4 regions of the Peribacillus sp. GL_122 genome follow, and region 3 is predicted to be linked to each of the others. Evidence: riboswitches for the same ligand, from Rfam matches in the RefSeq annotation. Region 3 holds a riboswitch; each other region holds the start of a gene.
What was found. A riboswitch is a leader RNA that binds a small molecule or an ion and turns the genes downstream of it on or off. The one in region 3 is predicted to bind thiamine pyrophosphate.
Positions count from the first base shown of each region.

Region 1: linked by a shared signal. The riboswitch ahead of AC3ISB_RS20590 (ABC transporter substrate-binding protein) and the one ahead of tenA (thiaminase II) in region 3 are both predicted to bind thiamine pyrophosphate.
Region 2: linked by a shared signal. The riboswitch ahead of tenA (thiaminase II) and the one ahead of tenA (thiaminase II) in region 3 are both predicted to bind thiamine pyrophosphate.
Region 4: linked by a shared signal. The riboswitch ahead of thiC (phosphomethylpyrimidine synthase ThiC) and the one ahead of tenA (thiaminase II) in region 3 are both predicted to bind thiamine pyrophosphate.

Region 1 covers NZ_CM174415.1:4,258,012-4,261,144, reverse strand. The annotation lists gene rarD (EamA family transporter RarD) at 1-395, shown strand, start outside; gene AC3ISB_RS20595 (protein-glutamine gamma-glutamyltransferase) at 489-1,316, opposite strand; TPP riboswitch at 1,620-1,728, shown strand; gene AC3ISB_RS20590 (ABC transporter substrate-binding protein) at 1,863-2,867, shown strand; gene AC3ISB_RS20585 (thiamine-binding protein) at 2,879-3,133, shown strand, end outside.
Region 2 covers NZ_CM174415.1:1,412,493-1,415,625, reverse strand. The annotation lists gene AC3ISB_RS06900 (GNAT family N-acetyltransferase) at 1-106, shown strand, start outside; gene AC3ISB_RS06895 (aspartyl-phosphate phosphatase Spo0E family protein) at 175-369, opposite strand; gene AC3ISB_RS06890 (Fur-regulated basic protein FbpA) at 625-813, opposite strand; SAM riboswitch class I at 990-1,094, opposite strand; TPP riboswitch at 1,253-1,357, shown strand; gene tenA (thiaminase II) at 1,447-2,136, shown strand; gene thiW (energy coupling factor transporter S component ThiW) at 2,152-2,673, shown strand; gene thiD (bifunctional hydroxymethylpyrimidine kinase/phosphomethylpyrimidine kinase) at 2,642-3,133, shown strand, end outside.
Region 3 covers NZ_CM174415.1:2,432,275-2,435,407, reverse strand. The annotation lists gene AC3ISB_RS11750 (ABC transporter ATP-binding protein) at 1-690, opposite strand, end outside; gene AC3ISB_RS11745 (ECF transporter S component) at 703-1,287, opposite strand; gene tenA (thiaminase II) at 1,302-1,985, opposite strand; TPP riboswitch at 2,119-2,247, opposite strand; gene AC3ISB_RS11735 (SDR family NAD(P)-dependent oxidoreductase) at 2,382-3,131, opposite strand.
Region 4 covers NZ_CM174415.1:806,613-809,745, reverse strand. The annotation lists gene thiC (phosphomethylpyrimidine synthase ThiC) at 1-1,330, opposite strand, end outside; TPP riboswitch at 1,466-1,580, opposite strand; gene AC3ISB_RS03920 (HAD family hydrolase) at 1,696-2,484, opposite strand; gene AC3ISB_RS03915 (histidine phosphatase family protein) at 2,655-3,133, opposite strand, start outside.

The sequences.
Region 1 (3,133 bases), 1.8 Mb from region 3:
CGGCGATCGGGCTGACGCTCGAAACGATGATGGTAACGCCTCTTGCTCTGGGTTACCTGATATACTTGATGAACAGGTCAGAAATGCAATTCTTTACAGAGGGAAGCACAAGCCTGCTGTTGGTGGGCGGCGGGATTGTCACGGCATTGCCTCTTTTATATTTTGCGAAAGGGGCGGAGAAGATCCCGTTATCGATGCTTGGCATTTTTCAGTATATCGCTCCGACCTTATCTTTATTGATCGGGGTATTCGTCTATCATGAAAGTTTTACTAAAGCACATCTTTTAGCCTTTTTGTTCATATGGTCAGCCTTGGCTGTTTATACATTATCCATAACGAAATGGGGTCAGGCAAGTGCCCGCAGGTTCAAAGGCAAAAGGAATATTGGTGCGTGAATAACAAAAAATGCTTGGGAGATTTCTCCCCAAGCATTTTTTGATATGCCAGTTTTAATGAAGCAGTTTTACGGCATAAGTGAAATGCCAGGGTCATGAAAGGTAAATATTCGAACCTATTTCAGAAACAATACAATTGGAAAGGCTGACAGGACTGTGATCAGGCTTTGCACGGGGGATATTTAGTTGGAATTGACTATAGAAGGAACTATCCAGGAAAATGATATGATCTGTCAGGAATGCTGATATGGTGGCGAATGGCTTTCTATTGCTATTTAATTCAGTGATGATTCCCTGTGCACTGGTAATCCCGATCCCGTGGCCATAAAAGAGGTTATTTCCTAATAATATGGCATTTTCACCTTGCCATTCAGGAGTTGACTCGTCGTGTTCAGGGTTTTTGAAGTAAACACAATCACCTGGTGAATAATCCCTTCCTTTATGAATGATGAGAGCCATATTTTGTGGAGGGTGCCAGTCATATAAAACTAGGTTTGAAAAAAGGTTGTCGAAATTCCTCGGGCCGATTAAATCCAAAATGGCCTTTAAAAAAGTGACGACTATTGCTGTCCCGCATTCGAAAGCATAAAGCCTTCCATTTATGAAAATGTCAACGAGTGCAGCATGAGGGAGAATCCCTGGCTGAAGGGTAAAGGTGCCATCCTTTGAAAGGCGCCAATATTGTTTATTGCTTTCCGATTCCTCAAGTGTGGAAAATTCTACATTACTTTTATCCAACGCAATAGCTGCCGCAATGACTCGGTTCCTCAGTTGTATCTCGAAATTAAACTCTCCAAAGTTCCGATATTCAAAGACGTTAGAATCTTCCGCCAGCAAATGGACAATTTCAAGCGATTTAGCAGATGCTATTCCTGGTTGGATTTGACTGACATCTAACCATTTGTGATTAATCTTTATCATGATCATATCCACCTTTTACTTATGAAATTAACGGTTTATAAAACCGGTAAACAAAAATGTCTACATGTAATGCTCATTATATGAATGCAAGCTTTGAATTGACTATTTGGAACGTGTCAGTCAGCGTTGCAGCCGAGAATGATTGGAATGAAAAGAGGCAGAATTTTATTGCTTTCATTCCAAAAGATGTTTTGCTAGATATCCTAGAGTGCAAGGAATACCTTTCCAATTAGCGAGAAGAAGCAAATTAGTATTCCTTTTTCCCCATGAATTGATATAATGAGAGAGAAAAGTTCATATGTGCGAGAAATGTAGGGGGGCCAGTATGCTGGCTGAGATTGCATCCTTTAGATGCTGACTCTTTGAACCTGATCTGGATGATGCCAGCGGAGGGAACATATTATTACTGATTTTCTGTTTTGTATGTTAACGTCCGAATTCATCTTCGGGCGTTTTTTGCTTTTTTATCCAGTATTTGAATAAACCCTGGAGCCCCATTATGGTTCCGGCATATGGAACTTATATGATGTGTAGGAGGATAATGACTTGAATAAATTCTTGCCACTGTTAACTTCGTTGTTCCTTTTGGCTGGATGCGGTGCAGGCGGAACTAATGAAAAAGAAGAAGCATCTAAAAATGAAGGAAATGAAAAATTAAAAAAAGTATCGGTCGTGCTCGATTGGACACCGAATACAAACCATACAGGATTGTATGTAGCCAAGGAAAAAGGTTATTTTAAAGAACAAGGTCTTGATGTGGAAATTATCATGCCAGGTGAAGCCGGAGCTGATAAGCTTGTCGCTTCAGGGAAATCTGAATTTGGCGTGAGTTACCAGGAGGGCATAACGCAGGCCCGCGTGCAGGGCGTGCCGATTGTTTCGGTAGCTGCCGTCATTCAGCATAATACCTCGGGATTCGCTTCCCCTGAGGCAAAGAACATTAAAACTCCCAAGGATTTTGAAGGGAAAACGTATGGCGGCTGGGGGTCTCCGGTTGAAAAGGCCATCATTGATTCACTCATGAAAAAAGAAAATGCGGATGTAAATAAAGTGGATATAGTCAATACAGGAGACACGGATTTTTTCACTTCGGTTAAAAGGGATATAGATTTTGCCTGGATTTATTATGGATGGACAGGCATTGAGGCTGAATTGCGAAATGAAAAGCTTAATATGGTTTACTTAACCGAATACTCTGATAAGCTTGATTACTATACGCCTGTATTAACTACGAATGAAAAGATGATAAAAGAAGATCCGGAGACTGTTAAAGCATTCGTTCAAGCAGCTTCGAAAGGGTACCAGTTTGCGATTAAGAATCCTGACGATGCAGCGGACATGTTAATTAAGTCTGCACCGGATCTTGATGCAAAACTAGTGAAGAAAAGCCAGGAGTGGCTTGCAGACAAGTATCAGGATGATGCTCCGCGATGGGGTGAACAAAAGCTTGAAATTTGGAAGAATTACAGTGAATGGATGACTGAAAATAAGCTTCTTGAAGGTGATTTCGATCCTGAAAAGGCATTTACCAATGAATTTTTACCAAAATAGGAGGAAATACAATGGCCAACTCATTAATTAGTATTCAGATTATTCCTAAAGGGGAAAATGTCATCCCTATGGTCGATGAAGCAATCAAGATCATTGAAGAATCAGGTGTCAAGTATGAGGTTCACCCGCTAGAAACGACAATGGAGGGTGAGCTTTCCGAACTTTTTGCCGTGATAGAAAAAATGAATGTAAGAATGATTGAAATAGGATCGCCGAATGTCATTTCCCAAGTGAAAATATTATATCAGCCAAGCGGGATTACGATG
Region 2 (3,133 bases), 1.0 Mb from region 3:
TTTTTCCAAATTCGGGTTTGAAGAATGGGCACATTTACCTCAAGTTGCCGAGCTGGATGGCATTGAGCGGGATTTGGTCATTCTTGGTAAACGTGTCGATATTTAATATTATTCTTTAGAGCTATTGCCTTGAGCAGTAGCTTTTTCATATTAATCGAGGTCGAATTGGCTAATTTAAAAATACCTATATGCTTTCTGGAGGGGAAAATGTTCAGAATCTCTTTTACTTGTTAACGCATTTAATAGCATATCCAATTCTTGACTGGCTTGAACAGTTAGCAGACTTGTTAAGCCGTAAATTGCTGCCAAGTTGATCATTTCTTTTCTCTTCTCTTCTACTTTTTCTATCGTTACCTTACGGCAAGGCATTATATAGCCACCTCCCATTTATTCAATATTTTTACACTTTCATCATAATGAAACTACTAGTAAAAATCAACTATTTTTCAGAAATTAAATGTGTTATTTTAAAGGATAAATGTGACAAAATGACTATTTCATTCTAAAATTATGTATATTTTGTGTCATTTTCTATCAAACGCAAAAAAAGCATCCACTAGTGTAGACTGCGAATGCTTACATCATATCCCTTATCCAAAAACCCAAAATATAGTCCATCGTTTACTATGTCATCCATTCAGAAGGTGACTCAGTATTTGGTCTATTTATAACAATCTTATATTCATCTTCAAGTACTTTTAATGGGGCATCATAAAGGTGCCTTTCATCAGAGGTTTTGTATACTCCATTGGCCAATAACTCTTCAATAAGCTTTGCCTTCCTCTGTTCAATCCTCTTAAATAATTCTGCCATGTAAATGGCTCCTTTCCTAGTCTTCCTAGAGCCTGCTTCTAGTTAGCTAAACTTTATCAACTTGTTTGATTTTCACCAAATTATATATACCTTTTCCATTATGTCACTAAACGTTATTTCCCAAAAATAAAAGCCCCTTCTAATTCAAGAAGAGGCTGACAGTGTCCGTACGGCTCTTCTTATCTTCCAAGCATATGCTTGTTGGATTTAGCACAGTTCCCAAAACGGGTCCGCTGCCGAGGTTTCGTTGGGCCAAGTCCCTCCACCTCTCTGGATAAGAAATCGATATATAAATGATGTAGACATGATTTTATCCTAATAACCATCAAAAGTCAATTACCTGGTTCTCCCTTTTTTCCTGGACATAAAATGGTCCCTCTTTCAAATGCGGGTTGCATTTTCTTGTCTTTCTGATATGATGTCAGTAATTACATACAATTCACACCACTAGGGGAGTCTTTTTTAAGACTGAGATGGAATTAGTTCCGGACCCTTTGAACCTGAACCGGCTCATACCGGCGGAGGGAAGTGGATGATATCGTCCATTTACAGACTATATCCATCTACCCCGTTCCGTATTCAGGAACGGGTTTTTTCATTAACAAGGAGATCCATTCTAAAGGAGGATGAACAATGGAGAATGTTAAATTAGAACCATTCAGTGATAGACTACATGCACGGTCAAAAGAAATTTGGAAAAGGAACCATTCACATCCCTTTGTCCAGGCAATTGGAAATGGTACGCTTCCTGAAAACAAATTTGCCTATTACCTGAAGCAGGACTATATCTATCTTATGGATTATTCCAAGCTCTTTGCTTTAGGTGTCATCAAAGCTCATAACATCGAAACCATGGCAAAGTTTGCGAGTATTTTAAATGAAACCCTTCAAGTGGAAATGGATATTCATCGGCATTATGCTTCCGAATTCGGGATCAGTTCCAAGGAATTGGAAGATACAGAGCCTACTCCAACCACTCTAGCCTATACAGGATACATGCTAAATGCAGCTCAGCATGGGACTTTGGCAGACTTGATCGCCTGTCTCCTGCCCTGCGCTTGGGATTATTATGAAATCGGTTTGCTATTAAAAGAACAAAATGGAGCAGCATTGGAAAACAATCGCTACGCAGATTGGATAAGGTCCTATTCATCTCCTGAATTCGGTGAAGCACACAAATGGCTGATCGCTTTGTTGGAAGAATTGACGGAAGGCATGCCAGAAACGGAACTTCTTAGATTAGAAAAGCACTTTTTGGTTACTTCCCGATATGAATATTTATTCTGGGATATGGTTCAAAATGAGCAGGATTGGCCGCTGTAGGTCGTTGACATGATGATGAATCCTATCAAGAAACTGACGTTGACTGCCATGATCACGGCTATAACGACGCTGACCAGTTCATTTATTTTCATACCTGCAGGATTTGCAAAGGTCTTTCCTATTCAGCATCTGGCAAATGTCATGACTGCCGTTCTATTGGGGCCAGCTTATGCTGTGACACAAGCTTTTTTAGTTTCCATCATTAGAAACATGTCTGGTACCGGTTCAATTTTTGCCTTTCCCGGGAGCATGATCGGTGCACTTTTGGCTGCCATCCTTTATCGAAAAACACAAAGCTTAAAATTCGCCTGTTTAGGGGAAGTGATCGGGACCGGTATTCTCGGTTCCCTAGCCTGTTATCCACTTGCCCTCCTCCTATTGGGAGAAAAAGCTGCTCTTTTTGGTTTTTTACCGGCTTTTATGCTCAGTTCATTCGCTGGTGCGATTTTAGCTTTCATATTACTTAAAATACTTCTAAAAAATAATTATATGAAGGGGTTTTTTTATGAAAACAGCATTAACCATCGCAGGCTCTGATTCAGGGGGCGGCGCTGGAATACAAGCGGATTTAAAAACATTTTCTGCACATGGTGTCTTTGGAATGTCTGCCATCACAGCCGTAACCGCACAAAATACAATGGAAGTCCGTTCAGTACAGCCAATTGAAACAGCAATCATATCAGATCAAATTGCAGCTATCTTTGAAGATATTCATGTCGATGCAGTAAAAATAGGCATGCTTGGATCAAAAGAAATCGTGGAAACTGTCGCTGCGTCCCTTAAAACCTTCTTGCCTGCCATCGTTATCCTTGACCCTGTCATGATTTCCAAAAGCGGCCATCATTTGCTCGACGAAAAGGCTGTCTCTGCCTTAAAAATGGATTTGCTTCCGCTTGCAACACTTTTAACCCCAAATGTACCGGAAGCGGAAGTACTTACTGGCTTGTCGATTCGAACGGAACAAGATTTCTACAAGGCATGCATTTCAATACAAGAA
Region 3 (3,133 bases):
TCCATGTTCTTTCATTTCATTTTTATATTGTGAAAGAATGGTGTCTCTTGGACCATCAGCCATGATTTGACCTTCATCGTTTAAAAGCACGATTCGTTCGATGAATTCTAAAACATGGTCAATTTTATGCTCGACGATAATAACCGTTTTGTCTCGTCCGACTTCCTTCAATAAGTCCCAGATTTCTTTTGTTCCTTCCGGATCAAGCATGGCGGTCGGTTCATCTAAAAATATTACTTCTGGTTCAAGGGCCAATACTGAAGCGATTGCCAGACGCTGTTTCATCCCGCCTGATAATGTTTCTATACTTGTATGGCCTAGGTTCAATCCTACTTTACGGAAATGATTTTGGATCTTCTCTCTCATTTCTTCTCTAGGGATGGAAAGATTCTCAAGTACGAAGGCAATTTCCTCATCGGCAAATGGCATGCAAAACTGACTATCAGGGTCTTGAAAAACATATCCCCATGAAGAAGGGCATTTCAATTTATCCGCTTTCATCGGTACTTCGATGGAATTCGGAATCAAACCGCTTAACACTTGCAGAAGTGTGGATTTACCACATCCTGATGGTCCCAACAATAACACTTTTTCTCCTTTATCAAACGATAAGGATAGATCCTTGAATATCAAAGATTCATCACCGGGAAATTTCATTCTTAACTTCTCAACTGAAACGATTGGTTCCATGGCCCTCAACCTCTACTTTTGATCCAGTTCTGCATAATCTTTACTTGTAACCGGACGAACAAGATTGGTTACTCCTGTTGCTTCCAGAACCTTGACTAGATAATAGGCAGTCACACCTGCAAAGAATACGGAACCCACAAACCTCGCTATCATGAACAACAAAAGATTCCAAGTAGAAAGCGCACCTATTTCCCCGTATGCAAAATCCATTATTACTGATGCAAGGCAGGAAGCTACCGCAGCTAAAACAGTCACCGACATATTGAATTTTTTATATTTGAACGCCATGAACACCAGCTCCGCGAACAAACCTTGGACCACCCCATATAACAGTACGGTCAGCCCCCATGGAGAACCTAGAAAGAATTCCCCGGAAGCTGCAGCAATCTCCGCCAAAAGTGCCACACCCGGTTTCCGTAAAATTAAAAAGGCGACGGGACCAGCTATAAACCACATTCCATAAATAAGTTGATCCAGATGTAATCCTAATGGTTTAACGGAATAGTAAATCGAACCCCAAAGGATATAAACGATTCCAAATGCTACCGCAATCACAATCGTGACTAATATATCAGTTAATTTCAATCCTTTTTTCATTATTTCATTCTCCTTTATACTTCTAGTGTTTCCTGATGCACAGGCCATGTCTCTAAACGATAAGCCATTTCCCAAAATGAGTATTCATATTGGCTGCTAAGGATAAAATGCTCTTTCATTCTCTCCTTATCTTCGTCTGTTACTTTTTCAGCAATCTCATCAAGCCTTGCAATTTGTTCTTCCACCAAAGTGCGGAACCACTCTCCTCCGTAAGCCGCTATCCATTCTTGATAAATCGGCTCTTCGGGTACGCACCCTTGCAGCTTTTCACCTATTTCATAATACAGCCAGTAACACGGCAAGATAGCTGCAATAACATCCCCTAAATGTCCCGAATAAGCTGCACGATACATATGGGAAGTATAAGCATAAGCAGTCGGGGCAGGTTTGAAATTTTCCCTTTCTTCTTTTGTGATGCCTAATCTCTCAGAAAAATTCTCATGAAGTTTCAACTCCGCTTCATATGTTCCTTGTGCATGGCCGGCAAGCCTGCTTGTTGTATGTAAATCTGTAGCTTTGACTGCCCCTAAAGCTTGAACCCTGGCAAAATGAGATAAATAATAGGCATCTTGCATGACATAAAAACGAAAACACTCCAATGGTAATGTGCCATCTCCTATTCCTGCAACAAACGGGTGATTAAAACTAGCTTCCCAAATATGATCAACTTCCCGACGAATTTCCTCTGAAAACTTCATGTCCATTACCTCCAAATTGTATTTTTCAATGAATCTTACAGAAAAAAACCTTTATCACCCCTTTTTTTGCAAACAAAAAACCACTTTCTTAAACGTAAAGAAAGTGGTTGTGCTTGAAAAATACAGAAACGTATTGTTCCAGACCCCACTTCCCTACGCTGGTATAAACCAGATCAGGTTCTAAGGGTCTTAAAGTCATACTTTAATCTCAGCTTCTGCGGTAAAATCAACTTTTACCTATAAAGCACCCCTAGTGGTACAAATTGTATATTTAATTTTCATTTGCCTTTATATTAACACGATAAATCCAATTGTCAAACGTATTAGAAAAGTTTTCAACCTAATGCTTTTGGTTTACTAGCCTTTCAATCTTGCATAACCACCTAACTTGATTGATTAAACCATTGTTAATCCACCATTTACGGAAAGAGTTTGCCCCGTAATATACCCGGCATCTTCCGAAACGAAATAGGCAACGGCACTGGCAATGTCCTCTGGTTGAGCTAGCCGACGAAATGGAATCGCTTTTTCCAAGGCGCCTGCTATACCTTCATTATATGAGCCTATTTCTTGAAATAGGGGCGTATCAGCAGGACCTGGCGCAATACAATTGATGTTGAGTTTGTGACGTGCCATTTCTCTTGCTATCGTTTTTGTGAAGGCAATCACCCCTCCCTTAGCAGCCGAATAAACTGCCTCTCCACTTGATCCTACTCTAGCTGCATCGGATGCAATATTCACTACCTTTCCGTAACCATTTTCAATCATGAGAGGTAAAATTTCCTTGCAAGTATGGATCTGCCCAAGTAAATTAATATCGATAATCCTTTTCCAAGTGCTAGGATCACTTTTTAAAAAAGGTTCCACCTTATCCCAGCCTGCATTATTAACCAATATATCTATTCTATGATAATGGTTCACTGATTCTTCAACGGCTTTTTTAACACTTTCTAATTTCGTTACATCACAATGGACCGCTCTAGCTTCAAAACCCGACTTTTCGATTAAAGTAACCGTTTCCTCAGCATTTTTATGATTTATATCAGCCACTATGATGTTAAAATTGCGAGAAGCCAATTTTTTTGCAATCTCTCTGCCAATTCCGCTTCCAGCACCGGTAATAAATGCCATTCTTTTATTCATCATAT
Region 4 (3,133 bases), 1.6 Mb from region 3:
CAGCACCAATCGCAGAAGTGATATGATCGTATCCAGGAGCTATATCCGTTGTCAATGGTCCCAGGGTATAGAATGGTGCTTCTTGACAGACTTCCAGCTGCTTATCCATATTTTCTTTAATTAAATGCATCGGTACGTGACCAGGTCCCTCCACCATGACTTGAACATCGTGCTTCCAAGCAATCTTCGTCAGTTCCCCAAGTGTTTCCAATTCAGCAAATTGTGCCTCATCGTTTGCATCTGCAATGGATCCCGGACGGAGGCCGTCACCTAATGAGAAAGAGACATCATACGCCTTCATGATTTCACAAATCTCTTCAAAGTGAGTATAGAGAAAACTTTCTTGGTGGTGGGCCAAGCACCATTGTGCCATGATGGAGCCCCCTCGGGAAACGATTCCCGTAACTCGCTTTGCTGTCATTGGGATGTATCGCAAAAGCACACCAGCGTGTATGGTGAAGTAATCGACACCTTGCTCAGCCTGCTCGATTAATGTATCCCGGAAAACTTCCCAATTTAAATCCTCCGCGACTCCATTCACTTTTTCCAATGCTTGATATATCGGAACCGTCCCAACTGGCACAGGTGAATTTCTGATAATCCATTCCCGAGTCGTGTGAATGTTCTTTCCAGTGGAAAGATCCATTATATTGTCTGCACCCCATCGTGTAGCCCAAGTCATTTTCTCCACTTCAGCTTCGATCGATGAACTAACAGCGGAATTTCCAATATTCGCATTTATTTTCACATGAAAATTACGTCCGATGATCATTGGCTCACTTTCAGGATGGTTAATATTTGCCGGAATGATAGCCCGTCCGCTAGCTACCTCTTCTCTTACAAACTGAGGGGCTACATTTTCCCTGATCGAAATGAACTCCATTTCTGGAGTAATGATACCTTTACGGGCATAATGGAGCTGGGTTACGTTTTGGCCTTTCACTGCACGCAATGGTTTTCTTTTCAATCCCGGAAAAACTTCGGCGTTGGATTGTGACTCAACTTTTTTATACCCGTTATCTTCGGGCTTTATTTCACGGCCATCATACTCTTCAACATCTTCCCGTTCCAGAACCCAGCTTCGTCTAATCGGGGCAAGACCTTTACGAATATCAATGGGATAATCTGAATCCGTATAAAAACCGCTTGTGTCATAAACTCGTAAAGGCGGATTTTCCTCTTCGCCGAATGCCCCTGTAGTCGGACTTAACTTAATTTCACGCATAGGTACTTTAATATCAGGTCTAGATCCCTCAACATACACTTTTTTACTCCCGGCAAAACTGGACATAATTGAAACGTTCATGTCATTTACAGAATTACTCATCATGATTTCATTTCTCCTTTTTAAGTTCATTTAAAAAGGACAAAATCCAATCCATTTCGCACGAAAAAGCCAGATCTCATATTTAAGACCCGGCTAACGTTAGTATGACTACAGAAATGACCAATTGAAATGTCATTGTTTAGTAGATTCTAACTTCCCCACGCTGGTATGAACCAGATCAGGTCCTGAGGGTTAAGAAGCTTAAGCGCTTCTCTCTCAGCCCAACTTTTATTGGACACCCCTAGTCTGAATAATTTAATTGATTACAGGGTAACTATATCTCACCCTTTTCATTCTGTAAATAATTTGAAAGACCTAATATTTTCATTACACCTCTCCAAAATTTGTTATTTGGAGAGGACCGTTAATTATTTCCCCAGGCTCTCAAGGATTGGGTAAAGCTCCTCTAAATGCTTGATTTCATAGGTTGGAATCACTTCATTCCGTTCCTTATCATGGCGATTTATCCAAACCGACTTTATACCTACCCGTGATGCTCCAAGGATATCGGTCATTAAATTATCGCCGACCATCAATACTTCATCCTTATCAAGCTCCATGATTTCCAAAGCATGCTCAAAAATGGAGGCATCTGGTTTACCTCGTCCAAATGCGCCTGAAATCACGATTTGGTCGAAATAAGGAACCAGTTCAGGCGTAATTTCAAGTTTGGTATTTTGCAGTTCAGGAGATCCATTCGTAAGCAATAGCAATTTGTACTTCCCTTTTAATTCATCCAGAACACGGAAGGATTCTTCATAGATAAATGGCTTTTTGCGTCTCTCGGCCGGGAAACGTTCTGCCAGTTCAAGCCCAAATTCCGGATCATCGATCCCTAATGCCTTCAAACCTCTCGTCCACGCTTCTTTCCGATAAGCCGGTGCAATCCCGGCCATCTTCCGGAATTCATCATGATCATCCTGAAAATTTCCCCATAATCCCTCAAATGGGTTGATTCCGATCATTTGAGTGAATGCATATGTATCGTAAGAAGAATAAAGCTCACGTGCTTCCTTTCGCACCGCTTCTTCAAACTCGTCGACATTCAGATCATATTTCTCCTTAGCCACTTCGCATGTGGCCACAAAAGCCTCTTTTACACTTTTCTGATCCCATAGTAATGTATCATCTAAATCAAAAAAAACTGCCTTCAGCAAAATGTCCACCCCTCTTTCCCTATTATTGAATTCGTAAAAATTACACTATTACAATAATAAACCACAACCAATAAAAAAAGAATAACTATTCGGAAAATGCCTTCCTCTTTCTTAAAATAAGCAAAAATGACTTACCCTTTCTGGTGGGAAACCTAATATTTTCCCCTTTATCATCTTTCAAATACATAAAGCTTTCCATTACTGGCAATCTTGAATTTTGGACCAGTGAACCCACGTCGTATCAGCTCTTTCCTTATATATACCATGAGGGCGGCATGACTCACGATCAGAACATCCCTGTCCCCCTTTGCTAAGACCTCATCCAATACTTTATTGATTCTTCGCTCTGCGATCTTAATTTCCGCCCTTGTCTGCTTGTTGATTACCGAGCAGCAGCGAATCCAGATGGCCCAAAGGATGAACGGCAGCTTAACCTTTCCTTTAAGAGGAGGGGAAGGTATTTCCCGCAGCTCCTCCATCCGATGAACCGTACCTGGATAGATATGTTCCGCTGTCTTGACAGCTCTCGACATATCACTGCTATAACATTCCTGCCATTCCTCCACACCAAATAAAGTCGTTCCGTAAATGATATCCGCTGCATCATAGTCCTCAAACCATTGCTTCATATCATCCGCCGTCACAGGTC